3 regions of the Bacillus coreaensis genome follow, and region 2 is predicted to be linked to each of the others. Evidence: riboswitches for the same ligand, from Rfam matches in the RefSeq annotation. Region 2 holds a riboswitch; each other region holds the start of a gene.

Region 1 (6,282 bases), on a different contig from region 2:
TCAATACTCTCCACTGTTCATAGGCTGGATAGCGAAAGTTCACTGACTCAACTACACCAAATTCCATAATAGAGGCTGAGAGTGGACCAAAAATCAATCCCGTTAATACGGTCATTAATATCAGTAGTTGTTTAAATGTAATGGGTTCTTGTGAGAAAGGTTGTAACAAAACCACAATATATAGTTCTAATAGTCCCGCAAGAACATAGATTGTTCCTCTAAACAAAGGAATATATCCATCTGTTAATACAGGGAATAGAAGGGTTGGGTCCTTAAAGCTCGTATTGGTAAATGCAATAAAGAATCCTAGCATTACCACAATAGGTAACAATAATCCACTTGCTATAGCCATGGTTTTTATACCAGATAGTGTAACGATGCAGCACACAATAATTAGTACGATATTGATCATCATGATAGGTGCTTCAGCTAGAAAATAGGCACTTAACCAGATCATCAAGTCTCTAAAGGTTACATACGAGCTAATAAGTAAAAATAAAAAAACAGGAGCTAGTAATAAATAATAAAAAATGGGTCCAAATCGGTGTCGGACCATATGAAAAAACCCCTCATTTGGGCTATTTTTTACGATGTAGTAAATTAACCAAAGGAAACTTATGGCTATCGGGTACGCAACAATCACACTTAACCAACTATCCCTCCCGGCAGCTGTCAATAAATTCGGAATGAGTAAGACATGGTTAAGCAAACCAGTTGATAGGATTAGTAATAGAAATAATTGTCTTGGTAGTAATATCTTCACTAGGCTTTGCATGTATTTCTCCTATTTGGAAGTTTTATTATTAAAATCACCTAAACTTCTGTTTTTTATGTTGTAAACAGTTGAATAAAAATAAAAAACACCTTGTCTATCGACAAAGTGTCTTACTATTACACCGATCTCTTACTTTTAAAGAAATACAAAACAAATAATAGAACAAACCATAATGGGGTCAACATTAATGCTGAACGAGTAGATTCTGAAATAAGCATCACTAGTAAAATAAACGCAAAAAGAGTTAGTACGACATAGTTAATAAATGGTGTTAGAGGAGCTTTGAATATTGATTTTTGGTGTAAATCTGGACGAGTTTTTTTATATCTAATATGAGAGATCAATATAATGCTCCACACCCAAATGAAACAAATCGCACTAATGGTCGTCACAATTCCAAAGGCTTGCTCGGGGATCAGTTTACTAAGTAGAGTTCCTATAGAAACAATGACCGTTGAAATAAGTAATGCATTACTTGGAACTGCATTTTTGTTTAATTTTGCAAGCTTACCCGTTCCACCGTTTTGACGCCCTAAGTTATACATAATACGACTTGTAGAGAATAATCCACTATTACTCGCAGATGCAGCAGAAGTTAATACAACAAAGTTAATAATTCCGGCCGCAACGGGAATACCTACTAAAGTAAAGGTCTTAACAAAGGGACTTGTATCTGCATTCAACTGATTCCATGGATTTATACTAAGCAGAACAATTAATGCACCCACATAAAAGAACAGAATTCTTAAAGGAATTTTGTTAATGGCTGAAGGAATATTTTTCTTTGGATCAGCTGTTTCTGCAGCTGATACACCAACCAACTCTACTCCAACAAAAGCAAATACGACCATTTGGAAAGAAAACAAAAAGCCGCTAATTCCATTCGGGAAAAATCCTCCGTGTTGCCATAAATTTTGTACAGAAACCGTTCCTGCCTCTGTTTTAAATCCAATAACTAGTAAAACAACCCCAATAACTATTAAAGCCAGAATGGTTACAACTTTAATAATGGCAAACCAAAATTCTAATTCTCCAAAAAGCTTTACTGTTAATAGATTCAACCCTAATAAAATAATTAAACAGATGAGTGCTGGTACCCATTGTGGGATATCAAACCAATACTGCACATACATTCCAACTGCAATAACATCGGCCATAGCCGTCATTATCCAGCAGAACCAGTACGTCCACCCTGTTACAAAGCCTGCCCACGGTCCGATATAATCTACCGCAAAATCAGTAAACGATTGATAACCTGCATTTGATAACAACAGCTCCCCTAATGCTCTCATAACAAAAAAGGTTGCTATCCCCACAATTAAATAAGCTAAGATGATAGAGGGACCTGCTAATGAAATTGCTTTTCCTGAACCTAAAAATAAGCCAGTACCAATCGTTCCGCCAATTGCGATTAACTGTACATGACGATTTTTCAGTTCCCTTTTTAACTCATGCTGTGCCACTTGAAATTCCTCCGTTTTCTCTCTAATCATTATTGTAAGAATAATAGCCATAAAAAAAGAGACTGGGGTTCCCCCAATCTCTAAAAACGTCAGAATAACAAATACACATGGTTAAATGACAAATAGAACTTACATTCATACCAAATAGTATCTATACTCTTCTGTCCTTTTGCCTGAGATTGTGAACCCTTCGGCGTCGCAGTACGCGATCTCTCCAGAAGCCGCTCCTGTTATAGTTTGACCCATAACATTCATAGCTTGCTTATATATTTAATTTATAGCCTAGATTTGTTTTTTCAACAAACTCCTAAGCTATTATCGTACAATAATTTGTAATTTTATCAGTATTCTTTTAGTTGGTCAAGAATATTTTTGTGATATGATGATCAAACTACATTATGAACCTACTTTTTGAGAAGGTGATCCTTCTGATTGTTTGCTTGGATATAGACTCATATTTGTTATTCTCCCAATCCTTTTTAAAAAGGCATCTACTACGACAGGATCAAATTGTTTTCCTCTTTCTTTTTGCAGCTCATGTAATGTATATTCTAACCTCCGTGCTTCACGATACACACGATGTGAGGTCATTGCATCAAATGCATCAGCAACTGCCATAATACGGGCTTCTAATGGGATTTCCTCTCCCTTTAACCCATTTGGATATCCCTTACCGTCATAGCGTTCATGATGGTATAAAATCATATTTAATACCCCACTCTTCTCAAACGGTTTAATATGTTTCACGAGTTCATAACCAATAGACGGATGCTCTTTAATATGTATAAATTCGTCCGTGGTTAATTTTGAAGATTTATTAAGTACATTTTCTGAAATACCAATTTTCCCTATATCATGAAGCAATCCACCGATATAAATATTCTTGCAAACGGTTTGCTTAAGTTTTAACTCTTCCGCGATCGCTTTTGAATAATTCGCAACATTATTCGAATGGAAAGCTGTATAATTATCTCTCGAATCTAATGTATTGGCTAAAGAAGTGATAAGATCAATCATATTTCTCTTTTCAGAGATATATTTTTCAATAAGAATCATGATAAACGTGGCCATGACAAAGTACCAAATCCATTGAAGAATAGTTAACTGAATATCGAAATCGGGTACATGGTAAGCCCCTATAAATGAAATAATCCCACTAGTGAAAACTTGTATCCACACTTTTCGAAATGAAAATGCGGAAAGACAGAGTATAATTAAAGTAAATAACATGAAAATATCTCGATTATTTATATAGTCACCACTAAAAAAATAAAGGATAACCGTTGCACCAAATAACCAACGGTAAATATCTGTTCTTTCTAACCAAACCGACCACCTAGATTTCATAATACACCTTCTCCTAATTACTTCACTCAAACTTCAGTAATTATTAAAGAAAAACCTTAAGAAAACCTTAAAAAAATTAAAAATGCCTCTAAGGTGCATTTTTTTAAAAGATTAACAGTTGTATGATATTTTCAAAGAAATGGGGGATGGCCTTGGTGCGCCCTTTGTAATTATTGTATATATTCTCTGAAGGTTAGATAGTCTTTTACTAATAGTTTTTTATTTCCTTGTTGAGAAATTAAACCCAGACTCTCGAACTTACTAAATTTACGACTAATTGTTTCTCGTGTTACCCCTACATAGCTTGCCACTTCTTCTCTTGTTATCGGGAGTTCTATAAGAATTCCGTCACTTTTCTTTGTTCCAAACTTTTGACAAAATTCTAGAATCATATGGGCAATCCTCACTTCAGGATCCTTGGTTGCTAAGTTTTGCACGAGCGTTTCTGTATGTGCTAATCTCTTTGTCAAAGCTTTTAATAATTTTAAAGAGATTTCCGGATTTGCTTCCATGATTATGTCAATATCATCTTTTGTAATGACGCAAATCTCCGTGTCTGAAATGGCATAAACGCTAAAATTATTCACTTCTTCATTATTAAAAAGGTGTAACTCTCCAAAAAACTCGCCACTTGTTAATATATATAAAATCTGTTCTTTTCCATCAATGGTGAACTTTGACACTTTGACTTGCCCTTTGTTCACAATAAATAATCGATCAGATTTCTCTCCTTCATGTAAAAGCAACTGTCCCTTTTTGAACCGTGTATGCTTGGCCATTCTGGCGACTTTTAAGATTTCTTCTTCTGATAAAGCCCCGAAGATTGGTACCTTTTTCGTACAAGGTACCAGCATTTTATTATGACTACAGTTAGCTTCCTTCATAAGCATCACCTAATTTTTTTATTTCTAAAAATATATCATACGTCATTTGATATATTTGTGTTTTAAATCACTAGTATGAAAAAAGATCACAGCTAAAATTTAGCTGCGATCCATTCTTATTCCTCTACCTCTGCAAATTGATCTGTATCTTCCCCACATACGGGACATACCCAATCTTCTGGCAGCTCTTCAAACGGTGTTCCTGGTTCGACACATTCATCAGGATCTCCTATTGTTGGATCGTAAATATATCCACATGGTAAGCATATATATTTTTTCATTCTCATTTCCTCCTTGGTGTTAAGCTGGTTGTAACAGCTTTTCTTTTACAAAACTCATCAGTTCCTTCACCGAAACAGTATCTAATGATATTCCATTCAGGGATATCTTCTTTTCAATCGCCATTTTGTAAGGTGTGGAAGCTACAATACCCTCAAGAGAAATTACACCTACTATTTTCTCATCTTTAATAAATATCCTCGTATATTTTTCATCTTCATCTTCATCCATGATGGTTGTATCACATAGACCCTCATCCACCATTCCTATGGAAAACAAAGACATATTGAAGGCATTAAATACAGTAAATGGCGTTGTTTTCTCATACACTTCATGAACCGCTGCCATATTTTTCCCCGCCACTTTTCCTTGATCCATTGCCCGGCCCCAAAGGCCTTCTACCTCACCATTCAGCTCGGTCACATCACCGGCTGCATACACATCCTCTATGTTTGTTTCCATCTTTTCATTTACGATGATTCCTCTATTGGATTGAATAACTGTATCTTCTACTAAGTCAAGATTAGGAACGACACCGATGGAGTAAATGACACTGTCACAGGAAATCAACTGATCATTTAAGACGATTCCATTTACTTTATCGTCACCTACAATCTCTTTAATAGAGGCGTTCAAGTAAATATCCACACCAGCTTCTTCGATTTTCCTTCTTAGAAGTTTGCTAGTCTTTTCATCTAGCTGCCTAGCCATCAATCTTGGAGCAACCTCCACAATCGAAACCTTTTTCCCAGCCTGTAAAATAGACCATGCTGTTTCTAGTCCTTGAATACCTCCGCCGATGTTTACTACACTAGTTTTATCCTCAATGAATGCTTTGAAGTCTTCTGCCTCATGTATTTCTCTAATGGAAAAAACTCCTCTTCTGTCCACCCCATTAACGGGTAGACGTCTGTTTTTTGCCCCTGTGCATATGAGCAGTTTATCGTATGAAATCATATCGCCTGTTTCTGAAAGAAGCATATGATCCTCGGTAATAATGCGAACAATTTTTGTATTCGGGTATGTTCGTATATTTTGCATACCATACCACTTCTCTTTTTTAAGGAGAACTTTCTCACTTCTTAAGTCCGAGAATAATTCTTTTGATAATTTAATTCTGTTATATGGAAGTGACTTTTCTGCTCCAAATAAGGAGATTTGGGCCTCTTTATCAATATCTCTTATTGCCTTAGCTGCATTCACAGCTGCCACACCTGTTCCAATAATGCAATAATGTTTCATCATTTCTTCACCTACCTTTTCTTAAATCGCGCTTAAGAGCAAATCAGCAACAAATGTTGTTGAATGTTCGATTTTTTTCAATTGTTCTTCATTTGGTGAAAATCTTACTCTTACAGGAAACTCCACATGTGTCATCCCTGTTGTTTTTATGACGTGAGATGTACTTTGTACATTCATATTGGTTTCATGTAAGTAGTCTTGAATCACTTCAATCGCTTCTCCACTCCATCCGTAAGAACCAAAGGCAGTGGCGATTTTCCCTTCAAGATTCATTTCCTTTAAGTCCTTGAGC
Region 2 (6,282 bases):
AATGAGCATAAGTCCCGTCCACTCACCATGTGCACCTGCTGCAGGCTGCAATGTAACTTCATCCATACCCGTAATCTCAATTAGATGCTCCTGAAGATCATACATAAGCTCCAATGCACCTTGAACAGAGCTTTCATCTTGAAGGGGATGTAGATGAGCAAAACCAGCTATACGAGCTACGTTTTCGTTGATCTTTGGGTTGTATTTCATCGTACAAGATCCAAGAGGGTAAAAACCGGAATCTACTCCATGATTTCTTTTTGAAAGAGCTGTGTAATGACGCATGATATCAAGCTCAGAAACCTCGGGTAGGTTTGGTTCAACAGCTCGCAAATAATCTGCTGGAATTAAATCGTCTATGTTTACCTCAGGGATATCTGTCTCTGGGAGACTATACCCTATTCGGCCAGAGGTACTTAATTCAAAAATGAGCGCTTGGTCTTCCTTATGCATGATAATCCCCCATTCGATCAACAAATAGATCTATTTCTTCTTTTGTACGTAGTTCGGTTACTGCTACAAGCATGTGATTCTTCAACTCTGGATAATTACGCCCGAGATCAAAACCTCCAATGATTCCTTCCTGTAAAAGCTGTTGGTTCACTTCTTTCACAGGCTTATTTAAGACAACAACAAATTCGTTAAAACATGGTCCATTAAAGGCAATTGTGAATCCTTTATTTTCAAATGCCTTCTTTGCATAGTGAGCTCTTTGGATATTGCTCACAGCCATTTCTTTGACGCCTTTTTTCCCTAAAGCCGTCATAGCGACAGATGCAGCTAGAGCATTCAACGCTTGGTTTGAGCAAATATTAGATGTTGCCTTGTCACGTCGGATATGTTGTTCTCTTGCTTGAAGCGTTAAAACAAATCCTCTTCTTCCTTGATCATCTTTTGTTTGACCAACAAGACGACCAGGAATTTTACGAACCAACTTATTCGTTACAGCAAAATAACCGCAATGTGGTCCACCGAATGATGTTGGAATTCCAAACGGTTGTGCATCTCCCGCTACAATATCAGCACCAAAGGCTCCAGGAGGTGTTAATGCACCAAGGGACAAAGGATTGCTTGATACCACAAACATTGCTTTGTTAGCATGTATGATTTCCTCGAGTTCTTTCATCGGCTCGATTCTTCCAAAGAAGTTTGGATATTGAACGATAACGGCTGCAATATCATCACCCATTTCGCTCTTTAAAGCATCCAAATCAGTCACACCATCTTTGTATGGAATCTCTACGACTTCTACGTATTGTCCTTTAGCATACGTCTTGACTACATCCTTTGTTTCTGGATGTACCGTACTAGAGAGAAGCACCTTTTTACGCTTCGTATGACCAGAGCTTAGCATCGCTGCTTCTGCCAAAGCAGTACCCCCGTCGTACATTGAAGAGTTTGCAACGTCCATACCTGTTAATTCACAAATCATTGTTTGAAATTCAAAGATTGCCTGTAACTCACCTTGTGAGATTTCTGGTTGATATGGTGTATACGCTGTGTAAAATTCTGAACGAGAAAGAACATGATCAACAATAACCGGCATGTAGTGATCATACACACCTGCCCCTAAAAAAGAAGTATGTGAGCGTAAGTCGGCATTTTTAGCAGCCAAGGTTGTTAATTCTTTTAATAAGGCTGTCTCCGATTTAGCTTTTTTAATCTTATATTCTCCCTTAAACTGAACACTTTCTGGAATATCGTTAAAAAGCTCCTGAACATCGGAAATTCCGATTTCTTCTAGCATGGCTTTTTTATCGGTTTCTGTCATTGGTAAGTAGCGATGCTTCATGACGTTTGTTCCTCCCCTTATTTCTTTTCCCTTTTATAAAATGGTGTTGGTACCACTTTTACCTTCAAGCGTTTCCCACGAATCTCAATGGTTAGCTCCGACTCTCTAGTTACGACTGCTGAATCCACTAACGCTAAGCCAATGTTTCTTTTCAACGTAGGTGATTGTGTTCCAGTCGTTACTTCTCCTACAAGTTGTTCACCCACATACACCGGATATCCATGTCTTGGGATGCCTCGGTCAATCATTTCAATGCCTATTAGTTTTCGAGGAACTCCAGCTTCCTTTTGTTGCTTTAAAGCTTGCTTCCCAATAAAATCTTCTTCCTTATTTACTTTCACAGCGAAACCAATACCCGCTTCTAGCGGAGAAATCGAGGAAGAAAGCTCCTGACCATACAGGGCCAAATTAGCCTCGAAGCGCAGAGTATCACGAGCGCCTAAGCCACATGGAAGAACGCCTTCTTCTTTACCTACCTCAAGAATTTTTTCCCATAGGTAAGTCGCATCTTCACTATTACAGTACACCTCAAAACCATCTTCTCCGGTATACCCAGTTCTTGAAACAAGTGCCTCTTTTCCTCCAATCTTTACTTTCTCTTGAAATTTAAAATATCCAATTGTCGAAAGCTCCACTGTTTCAACTAGTTTCTGAAGAACCTGTTCAGCAAGCGGGCCTTGAAGAGCTAGCTGGCCCATTTGTTCAGAAAGATTCAGAAGCGTTACATCCCCTTCAACATGATCGTTTAACCATGTGAAGTCTTTTTCAATATTAGAAGCATTTACAACAAGCAAATAATGGTCGTCATTCAATTTATAGATTAGAAGATCATCGACCGTACCACCATTCTCGTAGCACATAGCAGTATATTGGGCACCACCAATTTGCAGCTTTGATACATCATTGGTCATCATTTTTTGAAGGAAGGCCAAACTGTCTGTCCCTTTCACTTCAACTTCTCCCATATGAGAAACATCGAACAAACCTGCCTTCGTTCTTACAGCCTCATGTTCTTCTTTAATGCTTGAAAATTGTACAGGCAGTTCCCATCCTCCAAAGTCAATGGTTTTCCCACCATACTTCTGATACACATCAAAAAGCGGTGTTCTTTTAAGTTGCGCCACTATTATTTCCCCCTTATAAAATCATAAAAAAAAGGACAGAGACCCCCCTCTTTACTTAAGAAAGGTCTCTGTCCTGGCACCTGAAAGTTTACCGTTTGGCTGTCCCCTTTGGTGGCTTCAAATGAATGAAGCGCTCTCCAGAGTTGCGTCAAACAAGAGTTCTTTTGCCTGAGAGATTCACAAATTTTTGTTTGCTCCTTCGGCGCTACTTTGAAGTAGTCTCTCCCCTTGTTCTCATTCGCATTATAAAAATTCCCAATTTGGATAATACTAAGCTGTACTTATAGAACATTCGTCAAAATAAATTATAATGTGACAAATTTCAAAACTTTTAAGATATTAACATCCTACCATTTCGAAACCCATACGGCAATATATTTATCGATCAAAAAGGGAGTTGTTTTTATGACGGTAGAGATTGAGTTTGATTCCACTTGGCAGGAGGGGCTGGTAGAGAAAATTTCAAATGATGGCCCTTGGGGGAACTTTGAGTTATATAAACTAGCGGTAGAAGTTGAAAAACATACGGTTATTGATAATTTTGAGGGATTACAAGCTCCCAAACATCTTCCTCAATTAACACCGCTTCCCCATCAGTTAGAAGTGGCCAAGCAAGTAGTTGAAAACATGAACGGAAAAGCTATCCTTGCAGATGAGGTAGGTCTAGGGAAAACGATTGAAGCAGGACTTATTTTAAAAGAATACATGATCAGAGGTCTTGTAAAAAAAGTCCTCATTCTTGTACCCGCCTCCCTTGTGACCCAATGGTCATATGAGTTAACAAGTAAGTTTTATATTCCGGCAGTTTCTCAACGTAAAAGCTATGTGTGGGAACAGTGTGATGTGGTCGTATCTTCTATTGATACAGCGAAACGGGCTCCCCATAGAGAAATCATTCTCTCTCAAGATTATGATCTTATTATTATTGATGAAGCACATAAATTAAAAAACAATAAAACAAAAAACTATGAATTTGTACAAAGCTTAAAGAAAAAATTCTGCTTACTTCTAACAGCAACCCCAATTCAAAATCGAATTGGCGAGATTTTCAACCTTGTCTCACTTTTAAAACCAGGCCATTTAGGAAATGAATCTGTATTTAATGAAAAATATAAAAAAGATTCCCGAGATATCAACGATAATGAACATTTAAAAGAGCTTGTAAATAAAGTGATGATCAGAAATCGTCGAGCAGACACAGGTATTGAATGGACGAAAAGACAAGTTGAAACTATTCCTATTGAGCTTACTAAGGAAGAGCAGGACTTGTATGATTCTGTTACTGAACTACGGTCAGAGGGAGACTGGACAACCACATCCGCTTTCTCAGTCATGACTCTGCAAAGAGAAGCATGCAGTAGTAGAGAAGCAGTCTTTTTCACATTAAAAAATATGCTTGAAAAGAAGGAAAACCCATCAAAGGAATATCAAGATCAAATCACATATTTAATCGAGAAGGTAAACGCCGTACATACGAATTCCAAGGCGGTAAAAGCGCTTGAACTGATTCAACAAGTAAATGATAAGGTTATTATCTTTACGGAATACCGAGCCACTCAGCTCTACCTTCAATGGTTTTTAAAGCAAAACGGAATCAGCTCCGTTCCTTTCCGCGGAGGATTTAAAAGAGGTAAAAAAGATTGGATGAGACAGCTTTTTGAAAACAATGTACAGGTCCTTATTGCAACAGAAGCAGGAGGAGAAGGAATTAATCTTCAGTTCTGTAATCATATCATTAATTTTGATTTGCCTTGGAATCCCATGAGACTAGAGCAACGTATCGGGAGAATTCATCGCCTTGGGCAAGAAAAAGACGTAATGATTTATAATTTTGCAACTAAAGGAACTGTGGAAGAACATGTTTTAAAGCTACTACATGAAAAAATTAATTTATTTGAAAAAGTGATTGGTGATCTCGATGATATTCTGACTCGTTTAGAGTTTGGTAGCTTTGAGGATCATCTTTCAGATATATTCGGAAACTCCACCTCTGAAGGGGAAATGCGAATAAAAATGGACAACCTAGCCTCCATGATTCAATTTGCAGAAGAAGTTAAGGAAGGTGATTATCGTGCAGCAACAGGAAATTCATAATTTTTTGGTGAAGTACTTTACTGCTAATCAATGTGAGATACTCGAGAATACCGGCTCATATTTAACTGTGCAATTAACGGTTGAACTAGATAAGGAATTAATGAATCGCCCGTTTTACTGGCATTACTTAGAAAAAACAGGTGGAGTTCCAAACCCTATGAAACTTACGCTTATTACAGATCAAAAAAAGACACCTGACGATATTAAAGGAGAAGTCATACACTTTGGTTCACCAAGACTTCATCAAATATTCAACTCATCTAAAAACCTTGCTGGATATATTCGACTCTATGAAGATCATCAAGCAACCATGGGTCAACAAGTACCATTACGTCCTTGGTTAGGTATGAACGTAAAAATCTCCTATCAATGTGACCGTAAAAGAGATGTCTTTCGGTCGATAGGTCTACAATTAATTAATGGACAAATGATCGAGAACTTCCACGATGAACTGATAAAATTACAATTAGCTCGCAAAATACCTGACTACTCCTTTACCTTATCACCACTTATTATGCCGAATAGTGGGGTAACGCGAATTCAGAATATGATTCGCTCAAACATTCTTGAAGAAGATCATACATGGGCAAATGAGGCTAGAGAACGCTGGTCAAAAGACTTGAGGTTGCTGGAGCATTTTTATGAAGATGCGGAGGAAAAAGGCGAGAGCTATGATAATGAAAAACGAGCCTTACAGGAGCAATACGAGCCAAAAGTTCAAATTTCGATTATTAACGGTGGTATTTTTTACTTATCTGAAAAAGCGATTTAAAGGGAATGACTTATTTGTCATTCCCTTTAAATGATTTCTCTCTCTTTCCTTTGTTCATCATAATGACATATGGAAGAATACCAAACCAGCGAAAAGCAAATGCTTCTCTCGTTTCTTTTTTTTCCTTCCTCAGCTTTTTTCTTTCTTCCTTCGGTTGATCAATATATTTCACTACCGTTTGTGTAATGTATTTCACATAATCATTTATTGCGCTCATGTTCTTGCCTCCCTTATAGTCATTAACAGTATGACCAAATACTAGTTAACTAAACCCATAGGGTGCTACACTGGTAACATCCATCTTACTAATTTTCCGCTTCTTATCTCATACTGGGCTATCGCTTTAACAGAAAGTGTACCCTGAATCATAAAATAAGTAACTTCTACATATTGGTTAGAAATCTGTTTAACTGTATACGTCACTTTGGCGTTTGTGTATGTTGCCATTCCATCTATAGGAATTACACCGCCTGCCATTTCCTCAGAAATCCTCTTGGATG
Region 3 (6,282 bases), on a different contig from region 2:
AATGGAAATTAAAATTTTTTCAGCTTTTTCATAAATATCATTCCAGCTAATTAAACCCATTCTATTTTTCTTCAACCTGGTACCCATTAATATATTTTCTCCAATGGATAAGTTGGGCGATAAGCTTATTTCTTGATGAATAACACTAATGCCTTTGCTTCTAGCATCCATGGGATGATTCCACCGCACTTCTTCACCTTTGAAGACGATCGATCCGCCATCAGACTGATACACACCTGCCATTATTTTCATTAAAGTAGATTTCCCTGCACCATTCTCACCCATTAATGCATGAACTTCCCCTTTAAAAAGTTTAATATCAACGTTTTGTAACACCTTCACACCAGAAAACTGCTTTGATACATCCTTCATACTCATAATAGGTTGTTCATTTATAGATTGATGCTTCGTTTGTTTCTCTTTCGTTCCGTTCATTACTGCCCCTCCCTACATTACATTTGGTGTAAACATAGTGCTCGATATTAGAGCACTATGTTTATCTTTTCATTCCGAGGGGTATGGATTACCACCCACTATATGAATCAACATTTTCTTGAGTAATGAATTCAGTAGGGATAAGAACTTCTGAATCTACTTTCTCTCCATCTATTATTTTTAATGCTAAAGCTACACCATCAATCACCATTTGATTAGGGAACTGTGCTGAAGTACCCGCAAAGCTACCACCTTTATTCAGTGCATCAACTGCAGCAGGAGCACCATCAACACTTACGAGAAAGAACTCATCTTCTCTTCCAGCTTGTTCTTGAGCAATTTGTACTCCGACAGCTTCTTCGTCATTAATGGTAAAAACGGCATCAATTTTCTTATTTGCGGATAATATTCCTTCCATTACAGTTAGCGCCTTCTCACGGTTACCTTCACCGTTCTGGTTAGCAACCACTTTAATGTCAGGATATTTGCTTATCACTTCATTAAAGCCCTTAATTCGATCTGTGACAGCTGATACCGGAGGTCCATCAATAATGACAATATTTCCTTTTTCATTCAATTGCTCTACTAGGTACTCGGCAGCTAATCTCCCCGCTTGAACATTATCTGACATCACAACTGAGTCGATACCACCTTCTGCAAAACCGTCAAGAGCGACAACCGGAATTCCAGCTGCTTTTGCTTGACTAACTGCACCTGCAATCCCAGCCGAATCAAATGGACTTAGTAAAATGAGATCCACTTTCTTTGTAATAAAATCTTCAATTTGAGCCGTTTGCTTTGCCAGATCATGATCTGCACTCACTGTAATGACTTCAGCATCATACTTAGCAGCAACTTCTTCAGCCCCTTTGGACATGGCTACGAAGAATGGATTCCCTAAAGTTGGAACGGTCAACCCAATCTTTAGTTGTTTTTCTTTATCATCAGTATTATTTTCATCCGTAGCATTGGTTGAAGAGCTCTCTCCACTGCTACAAGCATTTAATAAAGTTAAGAGTAATACGAATAATATAATGTGAAATTTCTTCATACTTTTCATGGTATCAAAACCTCCAAATAATAATTTCCTAAAATAATAGTTGTTTTTCAAAATACAAATCTTGAAAAAAAGTTTGTTTTGCCATACCATAAAAATGAGTTCTAAAATTCTAAAGAATTTTAGGCATACTCAAATAGAGGTATGATTTAGGGGTTTTTTTCCATTTGGTCGTGGGTTCCCCTGAATCGTACTTTTTTCTTGCTTTTTTGTTACCGGAAAATAGAAATTCAGTATTTAGTAGATTTTTCCTTTATTATGTATAAGCCTCACCTCCAAAAATAGAGCGCTTTCATAAATCGTTTACATTCATTCATAAACGTGGATGTTTTTGCTCGTTTATGCTCATTTTTGATTATATGTTCTTTTTTACCATTTTTCAATAACAATTTTCAGAAAAGTCAAAATCAATATGGTCTTTTTTTATTTTTCACAAATTTTAATTGACTGAATTATTATTTATTGATAATATCTAACTTAATTCAATACAGCCGCCATGATGGTAGTGGATCATACTATTACCGGAGCAGCTTCTGGAGAGACCGTATGTATGCGGCGCCGAAGGATTCACAATCTCAGGCAAAAGGACAGAAGAGAATGTTTGCATAATAATATTTTGCACACTCTTCTTACCCGAGATTGGAGATACTCCAATCTTTTTTTATTTCAAAAAAACAATGAGGTGGAACGAATGGAAAGAAGACGTGCAGTGGTAAGTGTGATTGGAAAGGACAAGGTTGGCATTATATCAAAAGTGACAACTATTCTCGCTGAAAATAATATGAATATTTTGGATATCAGCCAAACTATTTTACAAGACTTTTTTACCATGATGATGATTATTGACGTGACTGGAAATGAAAATTTGTCAAAACTCCGTGACCAACTGGATTTAGTTGGAGAGGAAATGGACTTAAAAATAAACATTCAGCTTGAAGAGATTTTTCAAGCAATGCATAGAATTTAGTTAGGTGGTGACTGTATATGACAATTGCAATGGATGAAATCCTTCAAACAATACGAATGGTTCAAATGGAAAACCTTGATATCCGAACAGTAACAATGGGAATCAGTCTCCGTGATTGTGCGGATTCAGATTTCGATAAAATGCAGCAAAATGTATTTCATAAAATAACTACTTATGCGAAGGATTTAACGAAAGTAGCAGAAGAAGCAGAAAAGGAATTTGGCGTTCCGATTATTAATAAGCGTATATCTATTACCCCGATTGCTGAAATCCTAGGATGTGCAACCGTTGAACAAACCGTGGAGCTTGCAAAAACGCTTGACCTAGCCGCAAAGCAATTAGGTGTAGATTTTATCGGAGGATTCTCTGCTCTTGTTCACAAAGGATTTTCTAAAGGTGATGAGACCCTACTTAAAGCTTTGCCAGAAGCCCTTAGTGTAACAGAGCGAGTTTGCTCCTCTGTTTCAGTGGCCACCACTCGTACCGGTATCAATATGGATGCGGTTAAGCAATTAGGTTATATTATCAAAGAAGCAGCTGAGCGGACAAAGGATCAAAATGGAATAGCTTGTGCTAAGCTAGTCGTATTTTGTAATCCTGTTGAAGATAATCCATTTATGGCAGGAGCTTTTCATGGAGCTGGAGAAGGAGAAGTTGTTATTAACGTTGGTGTTAGCGGCCCTGGTGTCGTATTGAACGCGTTAAAAAAACACCCACAAGCTGACCTTGGAGAAGTATCTGATATTATTAAAAAAACAGCGTTCAAGATTACACGTGCAGGTGAGCTTATTGGTAGAGTGGTAGCCGAGAGGCTCGGAATTCCGTTTGGAATTATGGACCTCTCTTTGGCTCCTACCAACGCCATTAATGATAGTGTGGCAGAAATTTTAGAGGAAATTGGTCTTGAGCGCGTGGGTACTCATGGAACGATTGCAGCCTTGGCCCTCATGAATGATGCGGTAAAAAAAGGTGGAGCTATGGCCAGTTCTTATGTTGGTGGATTAAGCGGTGCTTTTATCCCGGTCAGTGAAGATAATGGAATGATTCGAGGAATTATCGACGGTGCTTTAAGTTTATCAAAGCTTGAAGCAATGACATGCGTCTGTTCAGTGGGCCTTGATATGATTGCTATAACAGGAGATGTTACCCCTGCTACCCTTTCCGCAATGATTGCAGATGAAGCGGCCATCGGAATGATTAACAAAAAAACAACAGCAGTAAGGGTTATCCCTGTGCCTGGAAAACAAGAAGGAGAAATGGTTGAATTTGGAGGACTTCTTGGGAGAGCACCAGTTATGGGTGTAAATCCATTCAGTTCACAAAAAATGATCAATCGCGGCGGAAGAATTCCCGCACCCCTACAAGCACTGATTAATTAAACTTCTTAGAGTAAAGAAAAACTGTGTTACCTATTTGGTACACAGTTTTTTCTTTCATTTTACTACAACTAGTTTGCCAAATTCGCCGTTAATAGTTTTAACAGCTTCGTATGTCACCATCCTCGCCTAGTAAATTGCAATTAAGGTTTAAAATCCCCTTTTTCTTAGCCATTTTTCACAAAGATTTGGCCAAACTTTTACTTCTGGATGATCCTCCGCTAACCCTAATCCATGTCGACCACTTTCAAATACATGTAGTTCAAGAGGAACGGAATTTCTCCTTAACCCTTTTGCATAGAGGAAGCTGTTCTCCACGTCTACTGATGCATCATCAGCTGTATGCCAAATAAATGCTGGCGGTGTATGCTCATTAATATGTAATTCATTCGATAACAGATAAATTAGTTTTTCACTTGGGTTTTCACCTAAAATATTTAGCTTACTTCCGGCATGAGTGGATTCTCCCATTGTGATCACGGGATAACAAAGAACCGTGACATCAGGCCGACAGCTAATCCGTTCTATAGGCTCTTCGGCCGCCGGATTTCCTAAATCAAAATGTGTTCCTGCGGTGGATGCCAAATGTCCTCCGGCAGAAAATCCTAATATCCCTACCCGGTTTGGATCGATTCTCCAATTAGTAGATTGGTATCTTATCATTCGAATCGCCTTTTGAGCATCACGAAGTGGAAGTGGATGTTTATGAGGAGCGACACGATAATTAAGAACAATCGCAGAAATCCCTATTGAATTGAGCCAATTAGCAACTGGATAAGCCTCATGGCTTGCTCGATGAGAGTAGCCTCCTCCCGGTGCTATAATCATGACTGGATGGGAGCCTTCCCCGTCTAATAAAAACAGTTCTATATTAGGAGACTCCTCTCTATCATTATCTTTGATGTTTGTTGATTTCCATAGTAGTACTTGTTTTGAAACATCTTTCTCCATTACATTCCCTTCTCTCTGAATGGTTTAGGCAAGTCATTAAAAAACGGGTCTCAATAAACTGAGAGCCCGGATTTTACTGTCCTTGTAGTAGTAATTTTGATTTTTGTTCTATTTTCTCAAAGGCCATGGTTGCAGGTTTCATGATAAATAGCGCAAGTAGATTTCCACTATAAAGGATACAAATTGGCGGTGCATAAGAGAGAGCAAAACAAATACCAAAACTACCAATTAACATGTAAAAAGTGGATAGAGGATTCATAATCATGACAAAAAAAGAATTCTTAATCACCTGACCAATTTTCATATCATAATGTACAAAAATTGGAAACATATAAAACAACATACAAACTAAGATAAAAAAAATTAATAAAAATGGAATATAAAGGATCGACACGAAGCTATTCGTTGCTTGAATTACAAAGTGAAAATCGATATACAAAATGACTCCGATCGTAAAAATAATCAATCCGAGAAGATTACTTTTTACGAACTCCTGTTTATATGCAGTCCAGAAGGTCCTAAAAATAGATACATCTTCTTTTCCATACATCCACTTTCGAACAACCGAATACATAGCCACTGTTGCTGGAAAAAAACCAAAAAGGATAAGTCCTAATAAGGAAAATGAAATCCAAAGTATGTTTAAGAAAGCCAGTCTTGATATCCATTCCAATAGTTTATAAAAACCGCCCATAAAAGCAGAGTTTTCCATTTCTCTTCCCTCCTCATTTCCTAAAACTATATATGTCTTTACCACTTCGGGTTTGCTTACACTTCCATTTAAGAAGCGGCAAAGACATAAGGAAAATTACAGAATTGGATGTCCCTATTAGCCTTTAAGTCCACTCGTACTGATTCCTTCCACAACATGACGTTGAAAGAGAAAGAAAATAACAAATACAGGAATTAACGTGACAACCGACATCGCAAACATGGAGCCCCAGTTAGAGACTGTTTCATTACTCAGGAACATATTTAATGCCATGGAAACAGTATACTTTGACGGGCTATTCAAGTATAATACCGGTCCTAATAATGATTCCCAAGTCCAATAGAATGAGAAAATTGATGCCGTAGCTAATGCTGGTTTAATTAATGGCAAAATAATCTTTGTAAATATTTTAAAGGTACCACATCCATCAATAATCGCCGCTTCATCCAACTCTCTCGGAATCGTCCTAATAAATTGTACTAGGAGGAAAATAAAGAACGGATGTCCAAAATAAGCTGGAATGGCCAGTGGCTTAATGGAGTTAAGCCAACCTAACTTAGAGAAGATAATATATTGAGGAACCATTAACACATCGTGTGGAAGCATTAAGGTTACCATCATGATTCCAAACCAAAGCGCTTTTCCTTTAAACTGTAATCGTGCAAACCCAAAGGCAATAAAGGCCGATGATATTACTTGTCCAATTAGTGTAATAACCACCAGAATGGCTGTATTTTTAATAAACACCCCAAAGGAGTTGCCGCCAATCCCTTTCCATCCTTCT

Evidence for each region. Region 2 has a riboswitch for glycine ahead of gcvT (glycine cleavage system aminomethyltransferase GcvT). Riboswitches for the same ligand answer to the same signal wherever they lie in the genome.
Region 1: linked by a shared signal. The riboswitch ahead of ACQ5H4_RS18050 (amino acid permease) and the one ahead of gcvT (glycine cleavage system aminomethyltransferase GcvT) in region 2 are both predicted to bind glycine.
Region 3: linked by a shared signal. The riboswitch ahead of ACQ5H4_RS12505 (ACT domain-containing protein) and the one ahead of gcvT (glycine cleavage system aminomethyltransferase GcvT) in region 2 are both predicted to bind glycine.

Annotation. Positions count from the first base shown of each region.
Region 1 covers NZ_JBOCCY010000014.1:40,090-46,371, forward strand. Annotated here, with positions in the region: gene ACQ5H4_RS18045 (GerAB/ArcD/ProY family transporter) at 1-775, opposite strand, end outside; gene ACQ5H4_RS18050 (amino acid permease) at 892-2,238, opposite strand; glycine riboswitch at 2,390-2,466, opposite strand; gene ACQ5H4_RS18055 (HD-GYP domain-containing protein) at 2,635-3,585, opposite strand; gene ACQ5H4_RS18060 (Crp/Fnr family transcriptional regulator) at 3,756-4,469, opposite strand; gene rd (rubredoxin) at 4,586-4,750, opposite strand; gene ACQ5H4_RS18070 (NAD(P)/FAD-dependent oxidoreductase) at 4,770-5,993, opposite strand; gene ACQ5H4_RS18075 (FprA family A-type flavoprotein) at 6,012-6,282, opposite strand, start outside.
Region 2 covers NZ_JBOCCY010000005.1:264,203-270,484, reverse strand. Annotated here, with positions in the region: gene gcvPB (aminomethyl-transferring glycine dehydrogenase subunit GcvPB) at 1-453, opposite strand, end outside; gene gcvPA (aminomethyl-transferring glycine dehydrogenase subunit GcvPA) at 446-1,792, opposite strand; gene gcvT (glycine cleavage system aminomethyltransferase GcvT) at 1,810-2,916, opposite strand; glycine riboswitch at 3,063-3,154, opposite strand; gene ACQ5H4_RS10610 (DEAD/DEAH box helicase) at 3,322-5,010, shown strand; gene ACQ5H4_RS10605 (YqhG family protein) at 4,988-5,782, shown strand; gene ACQ5H4_RS10600 (YqzE family protein) at 5,793-5,999, opposite strand; gene ACQ5H4_RS10595 (hypothetical protein) at 6,065-6,282, opposite strand, start outside.
Region 3 covers NZ_JBOCCY010000007.1:19,206-25,487, reverse strand. Annotated here, with positions in the region: gene ACQ5H4_RS12515 (sugar ABC transporter ATP-binding protein) at 1-435, opposite strand, end outside; gene ACQ5H4_RS12510 (ABC transporter substrate-binding protein) at 524-1,495, opposite strand; glycine riboswitch at 2,016-2,093, shown strand; gene ACQ5H4_RS12505 (ACT domain-containing protein) at 2,184-2,459, shown strand; gene ACQ5H4_RS12500 (PFL family protein) at 2,477-3,838, shown strand; gene ACQ5H4_RS12495 (alpha/beta hydrolase) at 3,986-4,786, opposite strand; gene ACQ5H4_RS12490 (YesL family protein) at 4,860-5,498, opposite strand; gene ACQ5H4_RS12485 (carbohydrate ABC transporter permease) at 5,616-6,282, opposite strand, start outside.